Aliamphritea hakodatensis: one gene and its partner. The protein of the gene in region 1 interacts with the protein of each later gene in a pairwise test. Links are inferred from orthologs where the notes say so. Each region holds a gene or a part of one and is shown in the gene's direction. Other genes may lie near its edges. The genes, in order: PCI15_RS16035 and bioB.

Evidence for each region.
Region 2: the proteins of PCI15_RS16035 (region 1) and bioB interact in binary tests that used the Escherichia coli proteins (3 or more experiments, as listed by UniProt). The link is inferred for Aliamphritea hakodatensis from one-to-one orthologs.

Annotation. Positions count from the first base shown.
Region 1 is NZ_AP025281.1:3,484,738-3,502,268, reverse strand. The notes cover bases 6,073-8,954. They hold PCI15_RS16035 (class II glutamine amidotransferase), read left to right. Parts: upstream 6,073-7,066; coding sequence 7,067-7,843; downstream 7,844-8,954. Other genes in these bases: hrpA (ATP-dependent RNA helicase HrpA), read left to right, coding at 7,934-8,954; PCI15_RS16040 (bactofilin family protein), read left to right, coding at 6,566-7,036; PCI15_RS16045 (M23 family metallopeptidase), read left to right, coding at 6,073-6,626. Also shown: PCI15_RS16070 (sodium:solute symporter family protein), read right to left, coding at 1-733; membrane protein insertion efficiency factor YidD, read right to left, coding at 863-1,123; PCI15_RS16060 (PhoH family protein), read right to left, coding at 1,472-2,860; nucleotide 5'-monophosphate nucleosidase PpnN, read left to right, coding at 3,308-4,693; PCI15_RS16050 (TIGR00266 family protein), read left to right, coding at 4,775-5,524; more of PCI15_RS16045, read left to right, coding at 5,667-6,072; more of hrpA, read left to right, coding at 8,955-11,863; PCI15_RS16025 (porin), read left to right, coding at 12,313-13,329; PCI15_RS16020 (MlaA family lipoprotein), read left to right, coding at 13,481-14,215; PCI15_RS16015 (protein adenylyltransferase SelO), read right to left, coding at 14,247-15,839; PCI15_RS16010 (hypothetical protein), read right to left, coding at 15,917-16,546; PCI15_RS16005 (hypothetical protein), read left to right, coding at 16,858-17,031; PCI15_RS16000 (universal stress protein), read right to left, coding at 17,088-17,531.
Region 2 is NZ_AP025281.1:1,251,977-1,260,458, forward strand. The notes cover bases 1-2,938. They hold bioB (biotin synthase BioB), read left to right. Parts: upstream 1-916; coding sequence 917-1,960; downstream 1,961-2,938. Other genes in these bases: tsaA (tRNA (N6-threonylcarbamoyladenosine(37)-N6)-methyltransferase TrmO), read right to left, coding at 1-57; PCI15_RS05715 (ComF family protein), read right to left, coding at 122-580; bioF (8-amino-7-oxononanoate synthase), read left to right, coding at 2,019-2,938. Outside these bases: more of bioF, read left to right, coding at 2,939-3,176; PCI15_RS05730 (alpha/beta fold hydrolase), read left to right, coding at 3,173-3,964; malonyl-ACP O-methyltransferase BioC, read left to right, coding at 3,961-4,752; bioD (dethiobiotin synthase), read left to right, coding at 4,777-5,463; PCI15_RS05745 (hypothetical protein), read left to right, coding at 5,546-5,791; PCI15_RS05750 (putative metalloprotease CJM1_0395 family protein), read left to right, coding at 5,821-6,828; PCI15_RS05755 (alpha/beta fold hydrolase), read right to left, coding at 6,841-7,611; BamJ family beta-barrel-assembly machinery protein, read right to left, coding at 7,692-8,318; xseA (exodeoxyribonuclease VII large subunit), read right to left, coding at 8,396-8,482. UniProt on the Escherichia coli protein: Catalyzes the conversion of dethiobiotin (DTB) to biotin by the insertion of a sulfur atom into dethiobiotin via a radical-based mechanism.

The DNA of each region.
Region 1 (17,531 bases):
GGGTATGGAGGCTGGTGACCTGATGTATGCCAGCCTGATCAAGCTGATTGAGAATGTCGTTGTAGCCATTAAACAGGTAATAACAGACAAAAATACCGATGCTCAGAAAAGCGATCAGTTTCACAATGCATTCGACCATAAGGACGCTGATCATGCCCTGATGGCGTTCGGTGGGGTCCAGCCGCCGTACGCCGAACATAATTGTAAACACAATCATGAAGAGAGTGATCAGCAGGCCTGAGCTGCCCCAGTCCATCGTTGTATTATGCAGGTCGGCGCCGTGACCGCTGAGGGTGATAATTTTAAAGGAGCTGATAACCGCTTTTAATTGCAGGGCGATGTAGGGGAGTACGCCTAACAGGGCCGTTATGGTGACCAGAGCAGCAATTTTCTGCGAGCGGTTATAGCGGGTAGATATGAAGTCGGCAATGCTGGTGACCCGGAAGGTGTTTTTTGCCAGGACCATGCGTCTGAGGGTAATCCACCAACAGGCAATGCTCAGTAATGATCCGATATAGACGCCCAGATACAGTAGCCCCGATTCGGAAGCAAATCCGACACTGCCGTAAAAGGTCCAGGAGGTGTGATAGACCGCCAGCGATAAGGCATATGTCCAGGGGCCGTTGAAATTTCTGCCGGTCTGTTCAATTTTTCGTTCCACCAGTTGTGCTATGGCGAACAGAATGACCATGTAGGATGAAATAACCAGTATAACTGTAATTGAACTGAACATAGCCGAAGGTAACCCTCCCATTCGTCCGGCTGTCCATGCCTGTGATCTCTCTGTTTTTACAAAGGTATTCTTTAAGCTATAGCGCTGGCTGGTGAATGGGTCAAATTTCAGCGAATACTGATTGGGCTATTACCGGTCATTGTCGGAAGGTTCTGATTGGTGAGCCGGACAGCATGAAGGTGCTTTTTCCGGCACCAGATCGACCCCGCCGGGGTGGCCCGGATGGCATTTAAGCAGGCGCTTTATTGTCAGAGCAGTGCCTTTAAGGGGACCGTGAATCTCGATTGCTTCCAGGGCATAAGCTGAGCAGGTAGGGTAAAAGCGGCAGCGTGGCCCCAGCACAGGGCTGATAACGTACTGATAAAATTTGATGAGAAAACGCAGCAGCATTCGCATACTTATATTTTCCGGTACCTGAAATGAAAATGCGTATTAAGTGTAACCTGTGTGCAGATTGCTGTCAGGTAAAGAAAATGCCGGCGTATTCACATACAAAATTCATCTTGGTAAAGACACAAGTATGTCGATTACAGCGTCTACCCGGCTCAAGAAGGGGAATTAGATCGTATAATTGTGCGCCGCATTATATAGAGATACAACAAAAAATAAAGAGATAAACTTTCATAGATTTAGTGGTGCAGGGCAGGTACTGATCACAAGATGTATGAATCAGGGGCGGTATTTACAGAAGAATCCCGCCACAGCAGGGCTGCGGCGGATGTGTGAGTGAATTGCAGATTACAGATGTTCTTCTGCGTATTCGGCTAAAGATGAACGGAACACGCCTTCGAAATGTACATTGCTGGCACCGTTGTAATCTTTAAAACGTTCCACAATGTAAGTAAGGCCTGAGGTCAGGGCTGTCAGGTAGTTAGAGTCGATTTGCGCCAGGTTACCCAGACACACCATTTTTGTGCCTTTACCGCAGCGGGTAAGGATGGTTTTTAGCTGTGAGGGTGTCAGGTTCTGGGCTTCATCGATCAGCACGATGGCGTCCTGAATGCTGCGCCCGCGAATAAAGTTAAGCGACTTGAACTGGATATTCGCTTTCTCTATTGCGTATTTGACGCTGCTCTGGGGCCGTTCGTCGCCTTCGTGCATGGCTTCCAGATTGTCCAGAATGGAACTCAGCCATGGAGTCATCTTTTCTTCTTCGGTACCGGGCAGGAAGCCTATATCTTCTGCTACTGGTGGGGTTGAACGGGTAACAATGATCTTGTTATAGCGCCCCTGTTCAATGACCATTTCCAGCGCACAGGCCAGTGCAATCAGGGTTTTACCGGAACCGGCCGCGCCGTTGAGCATGCAAAGATCAATGTCGCTGTCCAGCAGGGACTGCATCGCAAAGGCCTGGTAGATATTGATGGGGGATATGCCCCAGCAGTTCTGTTGCATCAGGTGTTCGTGGCCAAGGTCGCGCAAAACAATGGCTTCATGGTCTACACTGACAACCCTGGCGGCAAAGTCTTCGGAGTCATCATGGATGTACTGGTTGACGTAAGTGTCCGGTAACAGGTCCGGGCTGACCTTGTGAAAGGTGTAGGGGCCTTTCTGATAACTTTTGACCTGATCGACCTTTTCCCAGAACAGTCCGTCGATGTGCTGATGACCGGCAGATAGCAGATCAAGGTCAGAAACCAACTGATCTTTGCGGTAGTCTTCGACCTTTTGCAGACCCGCGCCCATGGCTTTAAGGCGCATATTTATATCTTTCGTGACCAGGATGATGTCCCGGTGTGAATCATTGGTTTGCAGGTGAAGCGCGCAATTGATAATGCGGTTGTCGTTGTTGGTTGTCGATGGGAGAAAGCCCTGGCGGCTGGTCAGTTCGTGATCGGGGTAGACACTGAGTTTCCCCAGAGTCGTGCTGTCGTCGGTGCCGGGCACTTTAATCTGAACGCCCCGGGTGATTTGTGTGGGGCTGGTTGCAACGCTGAGGATATTATCAATTGCCCGGATAGCGTGTCGTGCTTCCTGGGCAACGCTTTGTTTGCGGTCCTTTATGTTATCCAGTTCTTCCAGAACGGTCATGGGGATCGCGACGTCTTGCTCTTTGAATTCGTACAGGCAGTTTGGATCATGAAGTAAAACATTGGTGTCGAGGATATAAAGCTTTGTAGCAGCCATAAGGGATTCCTTCTCCAACCTTGTTGTCTATCTGAAATAGGCTTCCAGATATGTTTAGTTAAGCAGAAGTTGCAGTCAGTTAAAACCCTTTGTATTCATCCATGTATGAATTTGGGTAACTGTGGTGATTATGAGTAATAAATTCGTAACTTTGTTCGGGTTCTAATACATAGTGTATGGTTAGGGTTAGCTGGTTTTTGAGCCTCTATGTTTATAAAATTCAATGGCTTAGTAGATATGATGGCATTGATAGCATATATTGTAAGTGATACTGAGATTCGTTGACTGGCAGGGATAAGCGGTTTTGCGGGCCGGAAAAAACATCATTTGGCCGTAACTGAATAACGCAGAGAACCCTGTTTGCAGTACATAAATTCCAAGCTGTTTTGCTTTGTGTGATGTATCTGTCGATCAGCGTTGAGTGTGTCTTTGAAGGGAGCGTGAATTATGACAACTGATCAATTTGTAACAGCAAATATTACGCCTTTAGATAGTTTAAATACGTTATCGCCGATTGAAGTGGCGCGTTTACAGGATCGTAACCAGGCGGGTCTTTATCAGCTGTTCCGCCAGTGCTGTCTGGCGGTACTGAATTGTGGCAGCGAGGTGGACAGCACCAAGCAGGTGCTGGAAATGTACCAGGACTTTGATATACAGGTGGCACAGAAACATCAGGGCATTCAGCTTGAAATTGCGAATGCGCCGGCCAGTGCCTTTGTGGACGGCGAAATTATTCAGGGGATCAGAGAAAATCTGTTTTCTGTGGTTCGCGATATTTTATATGTGGGTGATGAAGTCGGGCAGGATAATCAGCTGGCCGAAAACGTTGCCATTACCAATCAGGTCTTTCAGATTCTGCGCCATGCTCAGGCAATCGAGCCGCACATTAAACCGAATCTGGTAGTGTGCTGGGGCGGTCATTCCATTGGCCGTACTGAGTATGAATATACCAAGAAGGTCGGTTACGAGCTGGGGCTGAGAGGGTTTGGTGTCTGCACCGGCTGTGGTCCGGGGGCGATGAAGGGACCAATGAAGGGCGCGACGATTGCCCACGCTAAACAGCGTATCAGTGATGCCCGGTATGTGGGTATTTCTGAGCCCGGAATCATTGCGGCGGAGTCTCCGAATCCGATTGTGAATGAGCTGATCATCATGCCGGATATTGAGAAGCGCCTGGAAGCCTTTGTCCGGTTAGGTCACGGGATTATTGTCTTCCCGGGCGGTGCCGGTACCGCGGAAGAGATTCTCTATATGTTGGGCGTACTGCTGCATGAGAAGAATCATAATATTCCGTTACCGCTTATTTTTACGGGTCCGGCAGGCAGTGAAGCTTATTTTGAAACCATAGACCGTTTTGTGCGCCAGACGCTGGGTGATAAAGCCGCTGAACGGTACCAGATCATTGTTGATGATCCGGTTGAGGTTGCCAGTCAGATGAAAGAGGGGCTGCAGCATGTTACTCAGTACCGTAAGGCCACCAGTGAGTCATTCCATTTCAACTGGCAGTTGCATATCCCTGAGACATTTCAGCAACCGTTTGAGCCGACCCATGAAAAAATGGCGGAGCTGAATCTCAGCCATGAGCAGGAAGATTATCAACTGGCCTCTAACCTGCGACGTGCATTATCGGGTATCGTTGCCGGTAATGTTAAAGCGCAGGGCATCCAGGAAATTGAAACCCATGGTCCTTTTGAGCTCAGTGGGGACCCTGAGATGATGCGCTCGCTGGATGAATTACTGGCGTCTTTTGTTGAGCAGCGCCGGATGAAGATTAATTATCAGGAATACAAACCCTGTTACCGGATTCGGGTGGGGGATGCCGCAGAGGCATAAACCGCCAGTTGACGGAAGAGACAGTATAAAGCGCAGGTTACTGCGCTTTTTTATGAGCAAAACAGTTTGAGGAGTCAGTCAATGCAGTGTCATGAAGTGGATTATGAAATTGTTGGCAGTTCTATGCCGTTGCTGGAAGTTGAGCTTGATCCGGGTGAAACCGTCATTGCTGAAGCCGGCATGATGAACTACATGGAAGACAGCATTGGCTATGAAACCCGTATGGGGGACGGTTCTGACCCTGATCAGGGACTTATGTCCAAGCTGTTTTCAGCCGGTAAGCGCATGCTGACCGGGGAGTCGCTGTTTATGACGCACTTCTCGAATCAGGGAGCCGATAAACAGAGAGTGGCGTTTGCTGCGCCCTATCCCGGTGATATTGTGCCGGTCAATATGGCTGAGATTGGTCAGCGGCTTTATTGTCAGAAAGATGCCTTCCTGTGTGCAGCGCTTGGTACCCGTCTGTCGGTTGCCTTCTCTAAAAAATTAGGGGCCGGCTTTTTCGGGGGGGAAGGATTTATTCTGCAAAAGCTGGAAGGTGATGGTATGGCCTTCATTCAGGCCGGCGGAACGGTTGTACGTAAAGAGCTGAATAATGAAACCCTGAGGGTTGATACCGGTTGTCTGGTCGGATTCAGTGAAGGGGTTTCATACGATATCGAGCTGACCAAAGGGATGAAGTCGATGCTGTTGGGGGGCGAAGGGCTGTGGTTGGCGACGCTGTCGGGAACCGGCAGTGTCTGGATTCAGAGTTTGCCGTTTTCCCGTCTGGCGGATCGGATCATTGCTGCAGCACCGGAACTGGGAGGGAGCCGTCAGGGGGAAAGTTAATGTTTGGCCTTCTGTAAAAATATCCTTGCAGGTGTGTGGTTGCCGGACTGGTGAGCGTAACCACACACTAATTATGACTTTTATGCCGAATACAGGTATATTTTCGTTTTTATTTTTCTCCGGCATCCAGACGTCAGAAGTAATGTTACGAAATAAACTGGTTATCACACTCACCACAGCTCAGGGGTCGCGTCAGTATACGCTGGGGCAGATTACGAAGTATTTGCTGGCGATGTTCCTGGTTATTTCTGTTTGCAGTTTCTTTGTTTCAAATCTCTTACTGGTGAAAACCACAGATCATTTGCTCAATCTGGAAGAAGGGTTTGATAGCCTTAGTCTGCAATATGAAGATACCCTGGGGGCGTCTGAACAGCAGAAGGGGCAGCTGGATCAGCTATCACGTTCTTTGTCTCAGCTGCAGGTGGAGAAAAAACAGCTTAAAGAAGAAAACCTGCGAATTGGCGAGCTTAATGCTGTGCTGGATGCCAGTCTTTACGGGTTGGAAGGTTTGCTGGGGTTGCCGGCTTCCGGTGAAATGACGCCTGAACGGGCGGGTGAGCTGAGTATGCTGATCAGCCAGCGTACCTTTTATCTCAACAGTATTCCTAACGGTTTGCCTATTCAGGGTATCCGTATCAGCGGTAAGTACGGTATGCGAATGCATCCGGTGCTTGATAAGCGTACCATGCATTATGGTATTGATTTTAAAGCGGATAAGGGGACGCCGATTTATGCCACGGCGGACGGGGCGGTTGAGTTTGCGGGATACAATAAGCAAAGTGGTTTCGGTAAGCTGATCATTTTGCAGCATGGCTTTGGTTTTAAAACCTATTACGCCCACTTAAATGATATCAAGATTAAATCCGGTCAGTTCGTATCCAAAGGGCAACTGATCGGTATGAGTGGTAATACCGGCCGTTCCACCGGGCCGCACTTACATTATGAAATCCGGCATTTATTCAGGCCAGTCGACCCTGCGCCCTTCGTGGCGTGGGATATGAGTAACTTTGATTCACTGTTTTCTACAGTTAAAGGTATCGAATGGGCTTCCTTAAAAAAGATGTACCCGCTAAACCAAACGCTGCAAACGGCAAAGCAATAACAATTATTGCTGAAGGGAATAAGTTCAGCGGTGATATGAGCATTGTTGGCAGGATGCATATTGACGGCATGTTCGAAGGGAATATTTCATCACTGGATAATATCTCTGTTGGCAAGAACGGCCATATCCGCGGGGTTGTGAAAGCCAATCAGATCAGCGTGTGTGGGCTGGTTGAAGGTGAGGTCTGGTGTGATGAGCTGGAAATTGACCGTGGTGGAAAAGTTTTTGCTACAGTGACCAGTAAGGTAATGGCAATTCATCCGGAAGGAAATTTTGTCGGCGAGCGTAAGATGAAAGAGTTGAGTACTGCTGAGCCGTTGCCGCATATGGAGTCTGGCATTGAAGCCATTGACTCTTTGCCGGACAAAGTGACGCTTAACAGTGATGATGAGCAGGTTTCCAAAGCCTGAACAGGCTGTGACTGAATAACAGGATTTAGCATGTGTGAACTGCTTGGCATGAGTGCAAATGTGCCGACGGATATTTGTTTCAGCTTTACCGGGCTGATGCAGCGTGGTGGAGAAACCGGCCCTCATCGGGATGGCTGGGGAATTGCGTTTTATGAAGGCAAAGGTCTGCGTGATTTCCATGACCCTGAGCCGAGTTGTGATTCAGAAATCGCTCAGCTTATTAAGAATCATCCGATCAAAAGTAAGACAGTTATCAGCCACATCCGGCAGGCGAATGTTGGCGAGATATGTCTGGAAAATACCCATCCGTTTACCCGTGAGTTGTGGGGCTATACCTGGACGTTTGCACATAACGGTCAGTTGGATGCTAAGTTATTTGACCTGCCGGTATCTTTTTATAAGCCCGTGGGTACCACGGATAGCGAATATGCATTTTGCTGGTTGCTGGGAGAGGTGCGCAGAGCATTTCCGGAGCGGCCGGATGATTTTACAGAAGTCAGTGCGCTGATCGCCCGTTGTGCTGATCAGCTTCGCGAGTTAGGCGTGTTCAACATGTTGTTAACTGAGTCAGAGTATTTATTTGCGTACTGCACGACCAAGCTTGCCTGGATAACCCGGCGGGCGCCTTTTGGAAAAGCGAGTCTGACTGATGCTGAGCTGACGGTTAATTTCCGTGAAGAAACTAACACGACTGATGTTGTGACGGTGATTGCCACAGAGCCGCTGACCGATAATGAGGAATGGACCGCACTGGCTGAAGGCGAAATGATTACCTTCATGGACGGTGAGCCTGTCAGACTTTCCTGATTAATACGTTTTTTATTTAATGATGCGCTGATGGAATTGTTTCCTTCAGCGCATCTTTGTTTTTAGCCTTTTCCGGACAGAGCCGTTAACGTGAGTCGTCAGTTTCAATCTTTATATCAACGCCTGGATGAGTGCCTGATCAGCGACCGGTTTCGGTTGCGCCAGAAATTGGGCAACCTGAGCCGCAGGGCAGAACAGGGGCAGCCGTTTGATAAACTGCTGGCAGACACTGAAGCACTGATTACTGAATCAGAGTCAGCGGTCAGGGCCCGTGCTTATGATGGCCAGAATATCTCCTTTCCTGATTTGCCAGTGTCCTCCCGGCGGGATGAGATTGCCGAGGCGATTCAGCATAATCAGGTCGTGGTTATCGCCGGTGAGACCGGTTCAGGTAAAACTACTCAGTTACCGAAAATCTGTTTGCAGTTGGGGCTGGGGACAAAAGGTCTGATTGGTCACACGCAGCCGAGACGTCTGGCTGCCCGGACAGTCGCTAACCGTATTGCTGAAGAACTGGGTTCTTCTCTGGGCAGTACAGTGGGTTATCAGGTACGTTTTACCGAGCAGGTTGCTGAAAATACTCAGGTTAAGCTGATGACCGATGGTATTTTACTGGCGGAAACCCAGCGGGACCGTTATCTGGAAAAATATCAGGTACTGATCATTGATGAGGCCCATGAGCGCAGTCTGAATATCGATTTTTTACTGGGCTATTTGCGGCAGATTTTGCCTAAACGGCCGGATCTTAAGGTCATAATTACATCGGCAACGATCGACCTGCAGCGTTTTTCGAAACACTTTAATAATGCGCCTGTTATAGAAGTGTCTGGCCGGACTTATCCGGTAGAGGTACTTTACCGGCCGCTTGAAGATATGCCAGATTCCGGAGAACGGTCTGTACCGGAAGCGATTGTTCAGGCAGCACAGGAATTACAGGTGCTTGAACGCCAGCAGCAGAAGGGCATTCAGGGAGATATTCTGGTGTTCCTGAGCGGTGAGCGGGAAATCCGCGAAGCGGCTGAGCATTTAAGGAAGGCGGTAACGGCACAGCGTCTGAAGCATATTGAGGTGATGCCTTTGTATGCCCGTCTGAGTGTGGCAGAGCAGAATAAGATTTTTCATGGTGGCCGGGGTGCCGGCCGCCGGATAGTGCTGGCGACCAATGTTGCAGAAACGTCTTTGACGGTTCCCGGTATCCGTTATGTTATTGATCCCGGGCTGGCCAGGATCAGCCGTTACAGCTATCGCTCGAAGGTGCAACGTTTACCGGTTGAAGCCGTTTCTCAGGCCAGTGCAAATCAGCGGATGGGACGCTGTGGCCGGGTCGCAGAAGGTGTCTGCATCCGGTTATATTCTGAAGAGGATTTTAACAGCCGTCCTGAATTTACGGATGCCGAAATCCGCCGTACAAACCTGGCAGCGGTTATCCTGCAGATGCTGACGCTGCGTCTGGGGAATATCGAGGACTTTCCGTTTATTGATCCGCCTGACTCCCGGTATATTAACGATGGCTTTAAATTGCTACAGGAGCTGGGGGCTGTTGATGACAAGCGTAAGATTACTTCGCTGGGCTGGCAGGTAAGTAAGTTACCGATAGACCCGCGCATCGCCCGGATGGTCGTCGCCGCTGTTAAAGAGGGCTGTTTGCGGGAAATGCTGATTATTGCCAGCGCACTGACGATTCAGGATCCCCGTGAGCGTCCGTTTGATAAGCAACAGGCTGCGGATGAAAAGCACCGGCAGTATGCGGATAAGGATTCTGATTTTGTTACCCTGGTCAATCTGTGGGCGCTGTTCGAAGAGCAGCGTCAGGAACTGAGTCAGAACCAGCTGCGGAAGTACTGTCAGAAACATTTCCTGTCGTATAACCGCATGCGTGAGTGGCGTGACGTGCATCGTCAACTGCATCTGATCTGTAAATCTCTGGAGTATAAAGAGTTACCGGCGGACGCGGGTTACGATCGCCTGCACCGGGCATTGTTGTCAGGCTTGTTAGGGAATATCGGCTTTAAACAGGAAAATAAGGAATATCTGGGAGCGCGTAACCGGCGCTTTTATGTGTTCCCGGGGTCCGGGCTGTATAAGTCAGCACCCAAATGGATTATGGCCGCTGAAGTAGTTGAAACCAGCAAGCTGTATGCCCGTATGGTCGCGAAAATCGATCCGTTGTGGGCTGAGCCTCTTGCCGGTCATCTGGTGAAGCGAAATTACTTTGAGCCTCACTGGGAGAAAAAACGTGCTCAGGTTATCGCTCAGGAGCAGGTGAGCTTATATGGCCTGATCATTGTCCCGAAAAGAAATATTGATTTCGGCAAGGTCGATCCGTTGGTTAGCCACGACATATTTATCCGTTCGGCACTTGTGGAAGGGCAGTTTCATACCAAGGGTAAGTTCTTTGCTCATAATCGCCGTTTGCTTACCAGTGTAGAAGGTCTGGAAGCTAAATCACGGCGCAAAGACCTGCTGGTGGATGAAGATACGCTCTGTGATTTCTATACCGCCAGAATGGCGAAGCACAAAGGTGACCATGTTGTTAATGGCGCCGGTTTTGAAAAGTGGCGAAAAACCGTTGAAAACGCGGATGACAAAATTCTGTTTCTGACGGAAGCGGATATTTTGCAGCGAAGTACGGAGCATGTAACTGCCCGTCAGTATCCTGAAGTACTGAAGGTTTCCGGGGCACCGCTGAAGCTGAGTTATCATTTTGAGCCTGGCGCGGCAGACGACGGCGTGTCAGTCAGTGTGCCACTGGTGTTGCTGAATCAGATTCCTTTGCAGCGTCTGGAGTGGCTTGTGCCGGGCATGCTTAAAGAAAAGTGTGTGGCCCTGCTGAAAGGTTTGCCTAAGCAAATACGAAAAAATTATGTGCCGATACCGGATTATGTGGATGCATTTATTCAGTCGGCCAGTTTCGGTGAAGGTAAGCTGGAAGAGGCGCTGGCACATCAGATGTTGCGTATGACCGGTGTGCGTCTTGATCCACAGTTGCTGGAAGCTGGGGAGCTTGAGGCGCATCACCGAGTCAATATTAAGTTGCTGGGTGATAAAGGGAAGCTAATTGCCCAAAGCCGTGACTGGCAGGCGCTGAGCGAACAGTATGGCGAACAGGCTGAAGCCGCGCTGACAAGCGAGGCGGATGAAACCTGGGGGCGCAAGGGGATTACCCGCTGGGACTTCGGTGATTTACCTGAGTCTGTCACGCTTAAGCAGGCAGGCGGTATAGAGGTCGAACTGTACCCTGCACTTGTCGACCGTAAAGAAAGTGTTGAACTGGTTGTTGTGGAAGATAAGCAGGAAGCGGTAATACTGACCCGAAGAGGTGTGATCAGGCTTGCCTGGTTAAACTTGCCGGCCAGTCTGCGTCAGGTGAAAAGTAAGCTTGTAAAGTTTGAAGAGTCAGCGTTGCTGTTTGCTAAAGTGCAGCGAAAGGAAGCGTTGAGGGAAGACATTTTACTGTTAGCTACCGAGGCCTGTTGCTTCGCTGCAGAAGATATTCCGCGATCAGAGGCAGCGTTTCTGAAGACGCTGGCTAAAGCGGAAACGGATTTTATATCGACTGCGAAGCAAGCTGCGGAAGCTGTGAATCAGATGCACCATTGTTTTCACCGTATCAATAAGCAGTTAAGCGGTAAGATGGATCTGCGGGTTATCAATGTTCTGAACGATATAAAACTGCAGTTGAGTGAATTGATGCATGCCGGCTACCTGAGCTCGGCTGGCTGGCAGCAGTTACAGGAGTATCCCCGTTATCTGAAGGCAATTGAATTACGCCTTGAGAAATATCAGCGCGAGTTGCCCCGGCAACGGATGCTCAGTGATCAGCTGGTTACATATATGCAGGGCGTGCAGAAACGGCAGAAGGACTATCAGCAACAACGGCGCAGTACTGCAGAGCTAACAACCTTTCGCTGGCTGCTCGAAGAATACAGAGTGTCGCTGTTTGCGCAGCAGTTAGGCACCCGGCAGCCGGTGTCTGAAAAGCGTATTAAGCAGGCCTGGCAGACGCTGTCTGAAGGGTAGGTGTGGCTGTTTTTTATACAGTGGTTTTTAATGAGCTAAATCCATGACAAATAAAGGGCGAAATAGTTGCAGAAGATTGTTGTGTATGCTGTAATGCGTCCAATTTATTAGACTAGACATTCATTTTAGGTTCATTTTTAGATTATTAGCGGTTTTGTATTAATAACGCTAATGAAAACTCAGTCAGTAAAAGTGTTTGTAAGCAGATAACTTTTAAAACTGAAAATAAGTATGATCTGATGATGAAAGTCATCAATATATGAAAGAAATTTCTTTCATATGTTTGAAATAATTTTGTTTTATAGTATTTTTTAGTGAGCGATGCGTTCGGAATATCTGTGATGTGGACATTCCAAGCACATTAAAGCTAAAAAAATTAAAGTTAACCGCTTTGGTTAACAAGAAAAGTTTAACTACTAGTACGTTAAATATTAAAGGGGAAATTGTTGATGAAAAAGTCAATCATCGCTCTGGCTGTTGCTGGCGCTCTGACTGCTCCACTGGCTCAAGCTGACGCTACTCTGTACGGTGTTGCTCAGTTCCGTCTGATCGATCAGGACGAGAAAAGCCTGAACGCTCAAATGGCTAAAACTCGTCTGGGTGTTAAAGGCACTGTAGACAACGATATCGAAGGCCTGACTACTGGTTTCCAGTTTGAGTGGGAATTCTCTGGCGCTAACGGCGACGACGCTGGTATCAGCGAAGTTCGTAAGTCTCTGGTTTACATGAAAGGTGACTTCGGTCAGGTAACTTTCGGTCGTCAGAACAACCCAGCTGCAGCATTCAAGAAAGCTGACATCATGGGTCGTCACTCTGCTCAGTTCGCGCTGGTAGGTGACCGTATCTCTAACGCTATCACTTATGCTTCTCCAGACCTGAGCGGTCTGCAGCTGCACGCTGGTTTCACAGCTGACGGTGCAAACGAAGATGCTGCTGCTGCAACAGCGACTACTATCCCAGCAACTGGTGCTCCTACTCTGGGTACTGATGCTACTACTGGTAGCGAAGATGCAGACGCTTACATCCTGGGTGCAACTTACGGCATCGCTGGTTTCGACCTGGCGCTGACTCACGTTGCTTCTAACAACAAAGCTGACAACACTGATACTGATACTACTAGCTTCGGTGTTGGTTACACTATGGGTGATCTGTACCTGGCGGCTTCTTACTCAGAGATGGATTCTGACGTAGCTGATTCTGATGCAGATGTTACTCAGCTGGCTGCTTCTTACGGTATCGGTAAGACTACTGTATATGCTCAGTACGAAGTTCTGGATCAGGACGGTGCTGATGAGAAGCTGAAGAAGACTGGTCTGGGCGTAAGCTACGCTCTGGGTTCTTCTGCTTCTGTAGCTCTGGAAACTTTCCAGTTCAACGACGAAGCTGAAGAAACTGTAGCTACTTCTACTGGTGCTACTTCAGTAGTTGCTGACGCTACTGTACTGCAGTACACTCTGAGCTTCTAATTCAAGCTTAACGAGTTTACTCAGAAAAAAGGCTCCTTCGGGGGCCTTTTTTGCGTTTGTAGAAAAATTGTTTTAAGAGTGCTTCTGTGTCGGCTGTTGCACCGCTATAATGCGCCAGTAATCAGATTGAAGAACATGGGAGTTCTTGCTTGTGAAATTTGCATCAGTTGCGTTAGTTTTAAGTGTGTCATTGTCCGGTGTTGTTTCGGCGCAGGAAGAATCCGTGGCTGATGTCGCCGGTGTATCTGCTGATGATCAGCATGTTTCTGACCCCTGGGAGGGCTTCAACCGTGCGATGTTCTCTTTTAATGAAGGTCTGGACACCTATGCGCTTAAACCTCTGGCAAAAGGCTACCAGGCGGTTACACCGGATGTTGTTGAAACAGGCGTGAATAATTTCTTTGAGAACCTGTCTGACGTTGGCGGTACTCTGAACGCTCTGTTGCAGGGTAAGCCGGATGCGGCGGTAGAAAACTTTGCTCGGTTTGCTTTTAATACCACGATTGGTCTGGGCGGTATCTTTGATGTTGCTACTCCAATGGGGATTACCAAGCACGAAGAAGACTTCGGTCAGACACTGGCGGCCTGGGGTGCTGATTCCGGTCCTTATGTGGTGTTGCCATTATTTGGGCCTTCCACGGTGCGTGACGGCATTGGTCTGATTCCGGATGCGCTGGTTGATCCGGTAAATGAAGTTGATCATGTCAGAACGCGTAACTCACTGATTGGTTTGCGTATTATTGATACCCGTGCTCAGTTGTTTGCTGCTGAAGAGTTACTGACCGGGGATGATCGTTATGTGGCGGTACGGGATGCCTATTTGCAGCGTCGCGAGTTTCTGATCAACGACGGCGAAGCAGACGTTGATTACGATAATGATTTTTAAGAATTTCTAAGTTGATGCGTGCAGTTGAAGTTTAAGAGCTGCACGATAGCATTGAACATCCTGGGCGCGTTCGTGCCCAGTCCGGCCGTTTTGCGGCGTATTCATCAAACTGTGGCTGCTCGCTATAAGGATTCCGGATCATTTCCTGTAAAGCGTGCAGCATACTGAGATCTCCTTCGGTTGCTTTGTCTGATGCTTGCTGGGCGAGATAGTTTCTCAGTATGTATTTAGGGTTAACTGTGTTCATTTGCTTTGCCCGCTCATCGGGAGCAAGGTTTTCTTCCGCGCAGATTTTCTGATATTGGTTTAGCCAGTTTTTTAATGCCTGAATATAGCTATCATTGATTTGCGTTGATTCATAATAAGCGTTTTTCAGGGTGATGAGTTGCCCGTTAATATCCGTTTCGAGTGACGTATTTGCTAATACCCGATAAAAGATTGTCATATCTGTTTCAGCGGAAGTTAACAGTTTTTCAAGTGAATTAATCAGATTATCTTTGCTGTCACTAAATGATGTATTTAAACCGAGTTTTTGGCACATCATCTGGTAATAGGCGCTCTGGTATTTCCCAGAGTAGCTGTTAAGGATTTCTTCCAGCGGTTTAGCGTCCCCGATCAGTGGGTAGATGGCATTTGCCAGCTGATAGAGATTCCACAGTGATATTTGTGCCTGATTACCAAAACGGTAACGCCTGTTTTGGGCGTCAGTTGTGTTGGGTGTCCAGTCGGGATCATAGTTATCCAGCCAGCCATAAGGGCCGTAATCAATTGTCTGGCCAAGAACAGACATATTATCGGTATTCATCACCCCGTGAACAAAGCCTACCCGTTGCCAGTGAACGATCATGCTGAGGGTCAGGTCGCATACTTCGCTGAACCATTCCAGATAGGTGTCTTTACCCGGCTTGCCCAGATGTGGGAAGTCGTTTTTCAGGGTGTAGTCGGTGAATTGCTGCAGTAAAGCAATGTCGTTTCTGGATGAATACAGCTGAAAATGTCCGAAGCGGGTAAAGGACTCGGCTACACGGCATACGATGGCCCCGGGTTCCTGTTGGGGGTTGCCGTCATAGAACATATCCCGGGTTACCGATTCGCCCGTGAGGCAAAGGCTGAGTGCGCGGGTGGTGGGTATCCCAAGGTGGTGCATAGCTTCACTGCAGAGAAATTCCCGTACGGATGAGCGTAATACTGCAAGACCGTCAGCCCGTCTCGAATAGGGGGTCATGCCGGCGCCTTTCAGCTGGAGGGTGAAAAAGCCGTTTTCTGTCGAGGCTTCGCCGAGATTGATTGCTCTGCCGTCGCCCAGTTGTCCTGCCCAGTTACCAAACTGATGACCGCCATAGCAGCTGGCGTAGGGCTTCATACCGGGGAGCAGTTTATTGCCCGTGAGTATTTCAGAAAATGCTGAATCATTCAGTAAATCGCTGGTATCCCCGATGATGCCCAGGCTTTCCAGTACTTCTGAAGATAGTGCCAGGGTTTTTGGGGACTGTACCTGTGTGGGGTTTACATACGAAAAACAGGCTGATTCAACCTGACGACAGTAGTTCTCAGTAACGGGGTCTGCAGGTAGTTGTTCTGCAAACCGATTGCTGAATTTCAGGTTGGTCAGGGAAGTGTTCATGTTGATCGCCAGCGATTAAAAAACGGTCTGAGTATAGTGCTACAGACCGCTTTAATAATACCGGCGATGGGTAGGGCTTAGCGTTTAGAGTGAATGTACAGATAACGCTGCCACCAGTTATTGGCCTGTAACAGCTTGCGGATAATATCCTGTTCCAGGCGATCGCCATAATGGATTACCGGACAGCTCTGATCCAGTGATGGCAGTGCCAGTGTGAAGTTTTGCTTTTGTTGCAGATAAAAATCCTGATAGCTGGTGCCATCAATATCCTGCTCATGAATAACCGGAAAAACAGGCAACTGAGGGCAGAGAAGAAAAAGCAGTTGGCTCGCGGTTTTCGTTGCATTGGCGTCGTTTAAGACTGTGCTGGCAAATGTGTTTACCAGGCTGACGGTGATGTCCTGGCGCTCTGAGTGGGTTAAATCATCGTACTCGGCCCAGTCTTCCTGCAGGGAATCTTTAATGAATGCAGCAAGGGCGGGCTGGATTTCTTCGGGTGAATGCGTGGCTTTGCAGCAGTGTAACAGGACAGCCAGATCCGAATCTGAGATAAGAGGCTGTTCATCAGTCCAGTGATTACGTGCGGCTTTTTCCAGGCTTCCATAGGCAATCGATAATAATCCGTTGCCGCTGCTACGGGAGTCGGAGTCGCGGAGCGCCTGTTGCCAGTGGTGGGCTGCTATATCAAACGAGCTGTTCAGTTTCATAGTGGCTAAACACATCAGAGGTATAAAGATACTTTAATATAAAAATTGTGTTCCCGGTGGGTTAGCGCCAGTCTCTGCGTAAAAGTGGGGCCAATTGTTTACTGTGAAATGCATTTAAATGAGGGGGTCTCTGTGGGTCGGTGTGAAAACTGTTTAGAAAATAGAATGTTAGGTTTTATATTTCTTTTTGGAATAGATTATCGTTTTTTATTCTTTTGAAATATAAGCGGTCTGCGCCATACTGGTTCCATAGAAGTTACACAACTGGCTCCACTTGTTATATCAGGAGTCATAACCGAGAGGTAAAAGGTATGTTAGCGCACAGAGCAAGTCAGCCACAGGCAGTAAACGTAACCGCTGGTCATCAGAACAAGATCAGAATCGTACTGAAGCAGCCAAAGCAGACGATGTGTGTAATGCCGGTACAGGCTAAGCCGAAAAGCGAGCCTAAGCCTGCGTATGATTTTGTAGGCATTGCAGGATAAGTCTGATTCAATAAAAAAGCCCCGAATGATCGGGGCTTTTTTGTGTGTGTCAGATGTCAGTCATCTTCACGCTCGGCCAGTGGCACGATCAGCATAGGGATACGTGAATGGCTAAGTACTTTTTTGGCAACACTTCCCAGGAAGGTATGCAGCATACCTTTTTCATGTGTGCCCATTACAATCAGATCCACATCTAATTCTTTAGACGTCTTAATAATTGTTTCGGCAGGGTACGCTTCAACAATCTCAATAGATTTGATTTGCTTACGGACTTCAGCTTCATCCGGGTGTAAAGAGTCCCAGAAGTTGTCCTGGCGGGCATGGAGCTTGTCTGTCGCGTTATGAATACGTTCCTGCAGGAGGTCGTGGCGACTTTTAGAGTCCATTACGTAAGTTTGCAGCGTGATTTTTGCATCACTGGACAGCTTTTCGACAACGTGCAGAATATGGATTTCGGCACCGGTTTGCTTTGCCAGATAGGTTGCGTGCTCAAAGGCCGC
Region 2 (8,482 bases), 2.2 Mb from region 1 along the record:
TTCTTTAAATCCACTGTGAATGATAGCTATTGGTTTAAGGTTGAGTTCGGCAATCATTATCAGGTGTCCTGAGTTAAACGAAGCGCAATTATAGCCCTAAACCGGGCTGTTTATGATGGCTTTATTTACCGGACGGTTTATCTGTTCTGGCCAGAGCGAAAACCTCAACCCGCTTGCAGCCGGCCTGTTTGAGTATTCTGCTGAGTATATTTGCCGTAGTGCCCGTAGTGACGACGTCGTCAATCAGCATGACGTGAGGTGGCGGGGCATTCACGCACTGAAAACTGTGTCGCAGATTTTGCCTGCGCCTGGCTGCGCTGAGGTTAATCTGATTCCGGGTGTGTATGCGTTTATGCAAAATGTCATTTCTTATCGGGATATTTAGCTTCCGGTTCACATCCCGTGCCAGCAACCAGGCATGATTATATTCCCGCTTTAACAGTTTTCTCGGGTGCATCGGGACAGGAATCAGGCAATCGGGTTTGACCGCCAGACTGACGCTTTGCAGGGCAAGTTGATGCAGCGCTGACAGATAATCGGTACGGTTGTTAAACTTTCCCGGTGGGATCAGCGCGTTCACCGGAAATGCGTATCGGAAAGCGCAGTACACCCGGTCAAAAACCGGTTTTGTTCGCAGGCATGCCGGGCAGTGGTTATTTGTCGAGCTGAGCGGCAGTGCGCATGTGAGACATTGTTCTTCAAGCCAGGGTAACTCCAGCTGGCAGTCCCTGCATATCTGAGAATCGCAGGGATGTTTAAGCTGACAAATCAGACAGATGCGCTGCTTAAAAAATGTACAGATGTCTTTGGGTTTGCGTAACATGAGTTGACAGATTTCCTTATCCGTTTATCATTAGCCACTTGCCAAAAGCGGTTGTTTTCCAACCGTTCATCAAGTGACAGGACCGACATGAGTATGCAGCAATTAAGTGCTATCCGACACGACTGGACTAAAGACGAAGTACAGGCTTTATTTGACCTGCCTTTTAACGATCTGTTGTTTCAGGCACAGCTTGTTCACCGTGAAAATTTTAATCCTAACGAAGTACAGGTAAGTACGCTGCTGTCGATCAAAACAGGTGCCTGTCCGGAAGACTGTAAGTATTGCCCTCAGAGTGGTCATTACAACACAGGCCTGGAAAAAGAGCGCCTGATGCAGGTTGAAAAGGTTCTGGAAAAGGCCCGTAAAGCAAAGGAAACCGGTTCAACCCGTTTCTGCATGGGAGCCGCCTGGAAGCATCCGGCTGAAAAAGACATGCCGTATGTACTGGAAATGGTTAAAGAAGTTAAGAAGTTAGGTCTGGAAACCTGTATGACACTGGGCATGCTGGATCAGGACAAAGCTGAACGCCTGGCGGATGCGGGTCTGGATTACTATAACCACAACCTGGATACCTCACCGGAATATTACGACAAGATTATTACCACCCGTACTTTCCAGGACCGTCTGGATACTCTGCATAACGTGCGTGAATCCGGCATGAAGGTATGCAGTGGCGGTATTCTGGGGATGGGTGAGACCGCAACTGACCGTATCGGTTTATTGCGTCAGTTGGCAAATATGCCAACGCAACCTGAAAGTGTGCCTATTAACATGCTGGTGAAGGTAAAAGGCACGCCAATGGAAAATGTGGATGACCTGGATCATCTTGAGTTTGTCCGTACTATCGCTGTAGCACGTATTATGATGCCGGCTTCCCACGTACGTCTGTCCGCTGGCCGGGAGAGTATGAGTGATGAAATGCAGGCGATGACTTTTATGGCGGGTGCTAACTCCATTTTCTATGGTGAATGTCTGCTGACAACCCCTAACCCGGAAACTCACCGTGACCTGCAGCTCTTTAAGCGCCTGGGTATTAATCCTGAACAGCGTATCAGTGAAAATGACGATACTCAGGAACAGGTGATTATGCAGTCACTGCAAAAGCAGCAGGACGATTCGTTCTTCTACGAAGCCTGATTAAACGCATTTCTTCCGGCCATGGCGCCTTGCCATGGCCGTACCTGATGGTTCGACTATGTCATTCTCACAGTTACAGGATGAACTGAATCTGCGCAAGCAGGCTTCACTTTACCGTACCCGCAGAACCCTGCAAACGCCTCAGTCGCCGAACATCAAAGTGGATGGGAAGGACTATCTGGCGTTCTGTTCAAATGATTATCTGGGGCTGGCTAACCATCCTGATGTGATAGCTGCTTTTCAGAACGCTGCCAATCTTTACGGCGTGGGGGGCGGTGCCTCGCACCTGGTCAGTGGCCACAGTCAGGCCCACCATGAACTTGAGCTGGCACTGGCAGAATTTACCGGCCGCGACAGAGCGCTGTTATTTTCAACCGGATATATGGCAAATCTGGGCGCGGTAACTGCGTTGCTTGATAAGCAGGACGGCGTGTTTGAAGACCGGGTAAACCATGCTTCCCTGTTGGATGCAGGCCTGTTAAGCGGTGCCCGTTTTCAGCGTTATTTACATAACGATGCGACAAACCTGCAGACCCGTCTGCAGCGCAGTGAAACCCGCCGTAAGTTAGTGATCACGGACGGTGTGTTCAGTATGGACGGCGACATTGCACCATTATCTGAGCTGGCAGATGTCAGCTGCGCAGCGGATGCCTGGATGATGGTTGATGATGCTCATGGCCTGGGATGTATCGGTAAAGAAGGGCGGGGCAGCGTTGATCACTTCGGGCTTGGGCAGGATGATGTGCAGATTCTGATGGGAACGCTGGGCAAAGCATTCGGGACTGCCGGAGCATTTATCGCCGGTTCAGACGTGCTGATCGAAACCTTAATTCAGCATGCCCGCAGTTATATCTATACCACCAGTATGCCGCCGGCCGTTGCTGCTGCAACCCTGCGGAGCTTGCAACTGGTGCGGGAAGAAGAATGGCGGCGGGAAAAACTTCGGGCGTTGATCGCACAGTTCCGGACCGGCTGTGAGTCACTGGGTTTAGCTTTAATGGATTCACAGACACCTATTCAGCCGGTGATGGTCGGTAGCAGTGAGACGGCTATGCAGATGAGTGCAGCGCTGGAAGCAAAGGGTATCTTTATTACGGCAATCCGCCCGCCGACCGTGCCGAAGAATGAAGCCAGGTTACGTGTAACCCTCAGTGCCAGCCATACTGAAGCGGACGTTGACCGTTTGCTGGTCGCGCTCAGTGAGGTGAAGATATGAAGCTGCATCTGAGTTATGCAGGCCAGCCGTTGCATCAGGCGCCGACCCTGGTGCTGCTGCATGGTTGGGGGATGCACAGTGAAATCTGGCGGCCTCTGAGTGGGTTACTGGAAGATGATTTTTCACTGGTGCTGGTTGATTTACCAGGCCACGGGCGAAGTCAGGCCGCCGCTGAAAGCAGTACGCTGAATGGCATGGTGACGGAGATTCACAACGCGTTGCTGCAAGCCGGCATTCCACAAGCAGCCTGGTTGGGTTGGTCGCTGGGTGGCATTGTGGCGATGACTTATGCGTTGACCTACAGGGAAAATATCACGTCATTAATGACACTCTGCACAAGCCCTTGTTTTGTTGCACGGGAAGACTGGGCGGCGGGGATGGATGCCGAAACGTTCGCTCAGTTCAGTGAAGCCTTTAAAACACAGCCACAGAAAACCCTGCAGCGTTTCGCCATGCTTCAGGTGCAGGGATCAGCAAGCGCCCGGCAGGATCTCAAGCAACTGAAGTCACTGATCAGCAGTATTCCGGACCCTGATTATCCGGCTGTCAGCGCGGCGCTGGAAGTTCTCGAAGCAGATTACCGGTCGCTCTTCAGTGCCGCGGATCAGTCTGACCTCCCGGTGACGCATCTTTTGTGTGAGCTTGATACGCTGGCGCCGATAAGTGCTACTGAGTATCTGCAGCAGCTGCCGGGGTCCGCTGTGGCCGTATTAGCAGGCTCGTCCCATGTACCTATGCTGTCAGATCCGCAGATGCTTGCCGGGCGGATAAGGGAGCATCTGAAATGAGTCAGTTTTCCAAGCAGGAAGTTGCGACTTCATTCAGCCGTGCGGCCAGCAGCTATGATAATTATGCCAAGCTGCAGCAGCAGGTGGGCGAACAGCTGCTGGCGACGGTGTCTGCAGGAACCGGGCAGCAGGTCAGGCAAGCTGTTGATCTGGGATGTGGCACCGGTTATTTCATTCCCCGGCTGATGGATAGCTTTCAGCCAGAGTGCCTGACGGGGATTGATCTGGCACCGGGTATGCTGAGCTATGCGCGGGAGCATCATGCGGGGGAGAATATCCGTTGGGTGTGCGGTGATGCCGAAGCATTGCCGCTGGCTGCAGATAGCGTTGATCTGATTTTTTCAAGCCTGGCCATTCAGTGGTGTGAGAACCTGCCCCGGTTGTTTGCTGAGGTATACCGGGTATTACGTCCGGGCGGGCAGTTTGTTTTCAGTACGCTGGGGCCGGAAAGCCTTTGTGAGCTGCGGGCATCCTGGGCAACGGTAGATCGCTATCAGCATGTCAGTGAGTTTACCCCTTTATCTCAGTTGCGGAGCAGCATTGGGGGCCTTGAGGAAGTCAGTTTTGATGTCGTCCCGGTGCAGCTGTTATACCGTGAACTGCGTGGCCTGACCAATGAACTGAAGCGCATTGGTGCACATAATATGAGTGCGGGCCGGCCTGAAGGGCTGACTGGAAAAAGGCATCTGCTTGCCTTCAGAGATGCGTATGAAGCGTACCGGCGTGATGATGGGTTGCTGCCGGCTACTTATGAAGTGGCTTACGTTGTATTACGTAAACCTGAGTAATATTTACAATAAAGACGATCCGTTATGGCAAAGAAAAGTATTTTTATTGCAGGCACTGATACTGATGTCGGCAAGACCGTAGTGGCTGCCGGTATCCTTGAAGCTGCTAACCGCAAAGGCCTGACGACAGTTGCTGTAAAGCCCATTGCTGCCGGGTGTGAAAATACCCCTGAAGGGCTGCGTAACTCAGATGCGCTGTTGTTACAGGCAACTGCAAGCATTGAGCTGAACTATGAGCAGATTAATCCGATTGCGTTTGAGCCGCCAATTGCGCCGCACATTGCTGCTGAGCAGGTGGGGCGGAGACTGGATGCAGACCGTATTGCTGCCTTATGCCGCGGCGTCATGCTGCAGCCGGCAGACCTGGCGGTGATTGAAGGTGCCGGCGGCTGGCGGGTGCCCCTGAATAACCGGCAGACGATTGCCGACATTCCGAAAATGCTCAATACCCCGGTTGTGCTGGTGGTGGGGATGAAGCTTGGCTGTATCAGCCATACATTACTGACGGTTGAAAGCATTGTCAGAGACGGTTTGCCGCTGGCCGGATGGGTTGCCAATCAGGTGGATCCGGACATGAGCTGTTACGAAGAAAATCTGCAAACGTTAAAAACCATGCTGTCAGCGCCGCTGATTGCGGAAGTACCACATTCTGATGATTGCTCGCCACAAAACATTGCCCAATTTGTGGACATTGATGCTCTGATTGGTTGATTAATTACTGTACAGTTCGGATACTTACAGGGTGACAGATGTGTCTGTTGCTTTGAAGACCAATTAACTTAGGGGTGTTGCCATGAATGTAACCTCTGCTCTTCAGACAGGTGTGTTAGGGATAAACCGTGGTCTCGACGGTGTTCAGAAGGCTGCGTCTGATATTGCCGGTGCGGGTAAACCGCAGGCGCCGGAAGAGGCGACAGGCCGGGATGTTAATGAAGCACTGGTTGATCTGACTGTTGAGAAAAACGCAACTGCTGCGTCCACTAAAGTTGTACAGTCAGCAGATGAAGTGCTCGGTACACTGATCGACATTCGCGTCTGATTCAGTCTTGTGACCAGTGAGGTGCAGGTATGCAACTCAATATAAATAGCCTTCAGATCCAGTCATCAGGTGTTGGCGGTGCTGCCGGTACCAGCCAGACTGATGCCGTCAGTTCCGTCCGGGACCCGGCCGTCAGCGGGTCATCAGTATCTCTGCATTCAGCAGAATCTTCGCCAACTACGTCTACCCCAAAATCAGCGGATGTCAGCGGTGCTGATACTCATAGTGCTGAAAGAAATACGTCTGATCAGAAAGCTTCCGACCAGGCAGGTTCTGATCAGCGTACTGCTACTGCTGTAAAAGCAGATCTGACCGCGCTTGAAAATGAACAGATACAACAGTTAGCCACCCGTGACCGGGAGGTTCGCCAGCATGAGCAGGCGCATGCCTCTGCAGGCGGTGCCCATGCGGGTGCACCGAGCTATGAATACAGGAAAGGGCCGGACGGGCGTTTATATGCGGTTTCCGGTGAAGTCAGTATTGATACGTCCGCGGTGCCTAACGACCCTCAGGCGACTCTGGAGAAGGCAGAAATAGTCTTACGAGCAGCGCTGGCGGTTTCTGAGCCGTCCGGGGCCGACCGTGCAGTCGCCGCCCGCGCAACAGCTTTGGCCGAACAGGCACGTGCTGAGCTTTCTACTCAGGATGCGTCCGGTGCTGAATCAGCCGGGGAAGAGTCTGTTACAGCTGATGGCCTTTCAGGTGAGACGGATGCCGGCCGGGCTGATGCGTTAAAAGAAGAGTTGTCTGATAATCAGGCTGCTTCTGAGCGTGAGGAAGATGAGCAGGACGCTGCCCGTCAGGATGCCCAGCGTGAATCACAGGCTGCGGATGCCGTACGCCGACAGGATGCGCTGGACGAGCTTAATACCGATCGGGAAGAACACAGTGCTGCCGTTTCTCAAAGTCTGGAAGATTATAACCAGCGTCTTGACGAAGTGGGGGAGCGGTTCGCAGAAGTGAATCAGCGCCTGGTCGAGGCGGGGGTGTTTAAAAAGTTTTTCCCCGAAGGGCTGATCATCGACCAGAGTGTGTAAGCGGTTTTTTCTTTATCCGTTGTCTGCTTCCTGCAGAAAATTCATAACCAGTTTACTGAACGCCGCCGGCTTTTCCGCATGGGGCCAGTGCCCGGCATTCTGAATGATTTTATAAGATGCAGCCGGGAAATACTGTAACAGCGCATCTTTGTGATCAAGGGTAATGTATTCCGACTGCCCGCCTTTAATGAACAGTGTCTTGCCGCGATAGGGGGTGCCTTCAGGAGGGGCGCTGATATTGTCATACTGGCTTTCGATAACTGCCAGATTCACCCGCCAGGCAAAGCCGTTTTCTGTCCGGTACAGATTTTTCAGCAGGAACTGCCGCAGGCCGGTTTCCGTGACATGTTCTGCCAGTTGCTGTTCAGCGTCCCGCCGTGACGTAACCGTGTTCAGGCTGACGGATTTCAGCCCCTGAATAACAGTGTCATGGTCATGGCTGTACTGTACCGGTGCGATATCAACAATGATCAGTTGCCGGATACGTTCAGGTTGCGTCAGGGCTAACTGCATGGCTGCTTTTCCGCCCATGGAGTGTCCCAGTATATGGGCGCTTTGCAGGCCGTGATTATCCATCAGCTCAGCAATATCCTCCGCCATGGCGGCATAACTCATTTCATCGCTGTGGGGGGAGCGGCCGTGGTTACGTAAATCTACGGCATATACCTCATACTGCTCAGCCAGTACTTTGATCTGGCTGCCCCAGTTATCCAGCGTGCCGAATAATCCGTGCAGAATGATCAGCGGTTCACCCTGGCCCTGAATATTCACGTGAAGTTGCATGCGTGTAGCCTCTTTTACATATCCGTAAAAAAGCCGATGCGGGCATCGGCTTAGTCATTGTGCTTAACAGACCCGTTCTGTTACAGAACAGCCAGCAGCTCAACGTCAAAAATCAGGGTGGCGTAAGGAGGGATGCCGCCTGGCGAGCCTTGTGCACCGTATGCCAGTTGATACGGTACGTACAGACGCCATTTGTTACCTGGAGTCATCAGCTGCAGTGCTTCGGTCCAGCCAGCGATTACGCCGCCCACAGGGAATTCAGCAGGCTGACCACGCTCATAAGAGCTGTCGAATACCTTGCCGTCAGTGAACGTGCCGTGATAGTGAACGCGTACGGTTGATTCAGCAGTTGGTTTTTCGCCTGCTTCGCTACCGGCTTCGATTACTTCGTACTGCAGGCCGGAATCGGTGACGAATATTTCTTCACGCTGAGAGTTTTTCTCCAGGAAGATTTCGCCTTCAGCCGCTGCTTTTTTAGCAGCCGCTTCCGCTTCTTCCTGCATGCGCTTCTGGATTTCGTTGAATGCAGCCTGGATCTGTTCGCCGGCGACTTTCAGCTCCGCGCCTTCAAAGGCATCCTGGATACCGGTTACAACTGCGTTCAGGGAAACGCCTTCAAAGCTGTTGTTGGCCAGTTGATCGCCCATTTGACGGCCGATACCGTAGCTGGCGATTTGTTCGGTGGTTTCTAGTTTTAGTTCAGACATGAGACTCGATCAATTGAGGGTTCATTAAGGCGGCCAAGCCTAGCAAACTCCGCGGTTAAACGCTATGGCTGGCCGTATCAGAGCAGGTCCGGGATGACCTCGGTCACCTGGCTGCGAATCCGTCCGTCCTGCAGGCGAATATGGATTTCTTCTCCCGGGTTGAT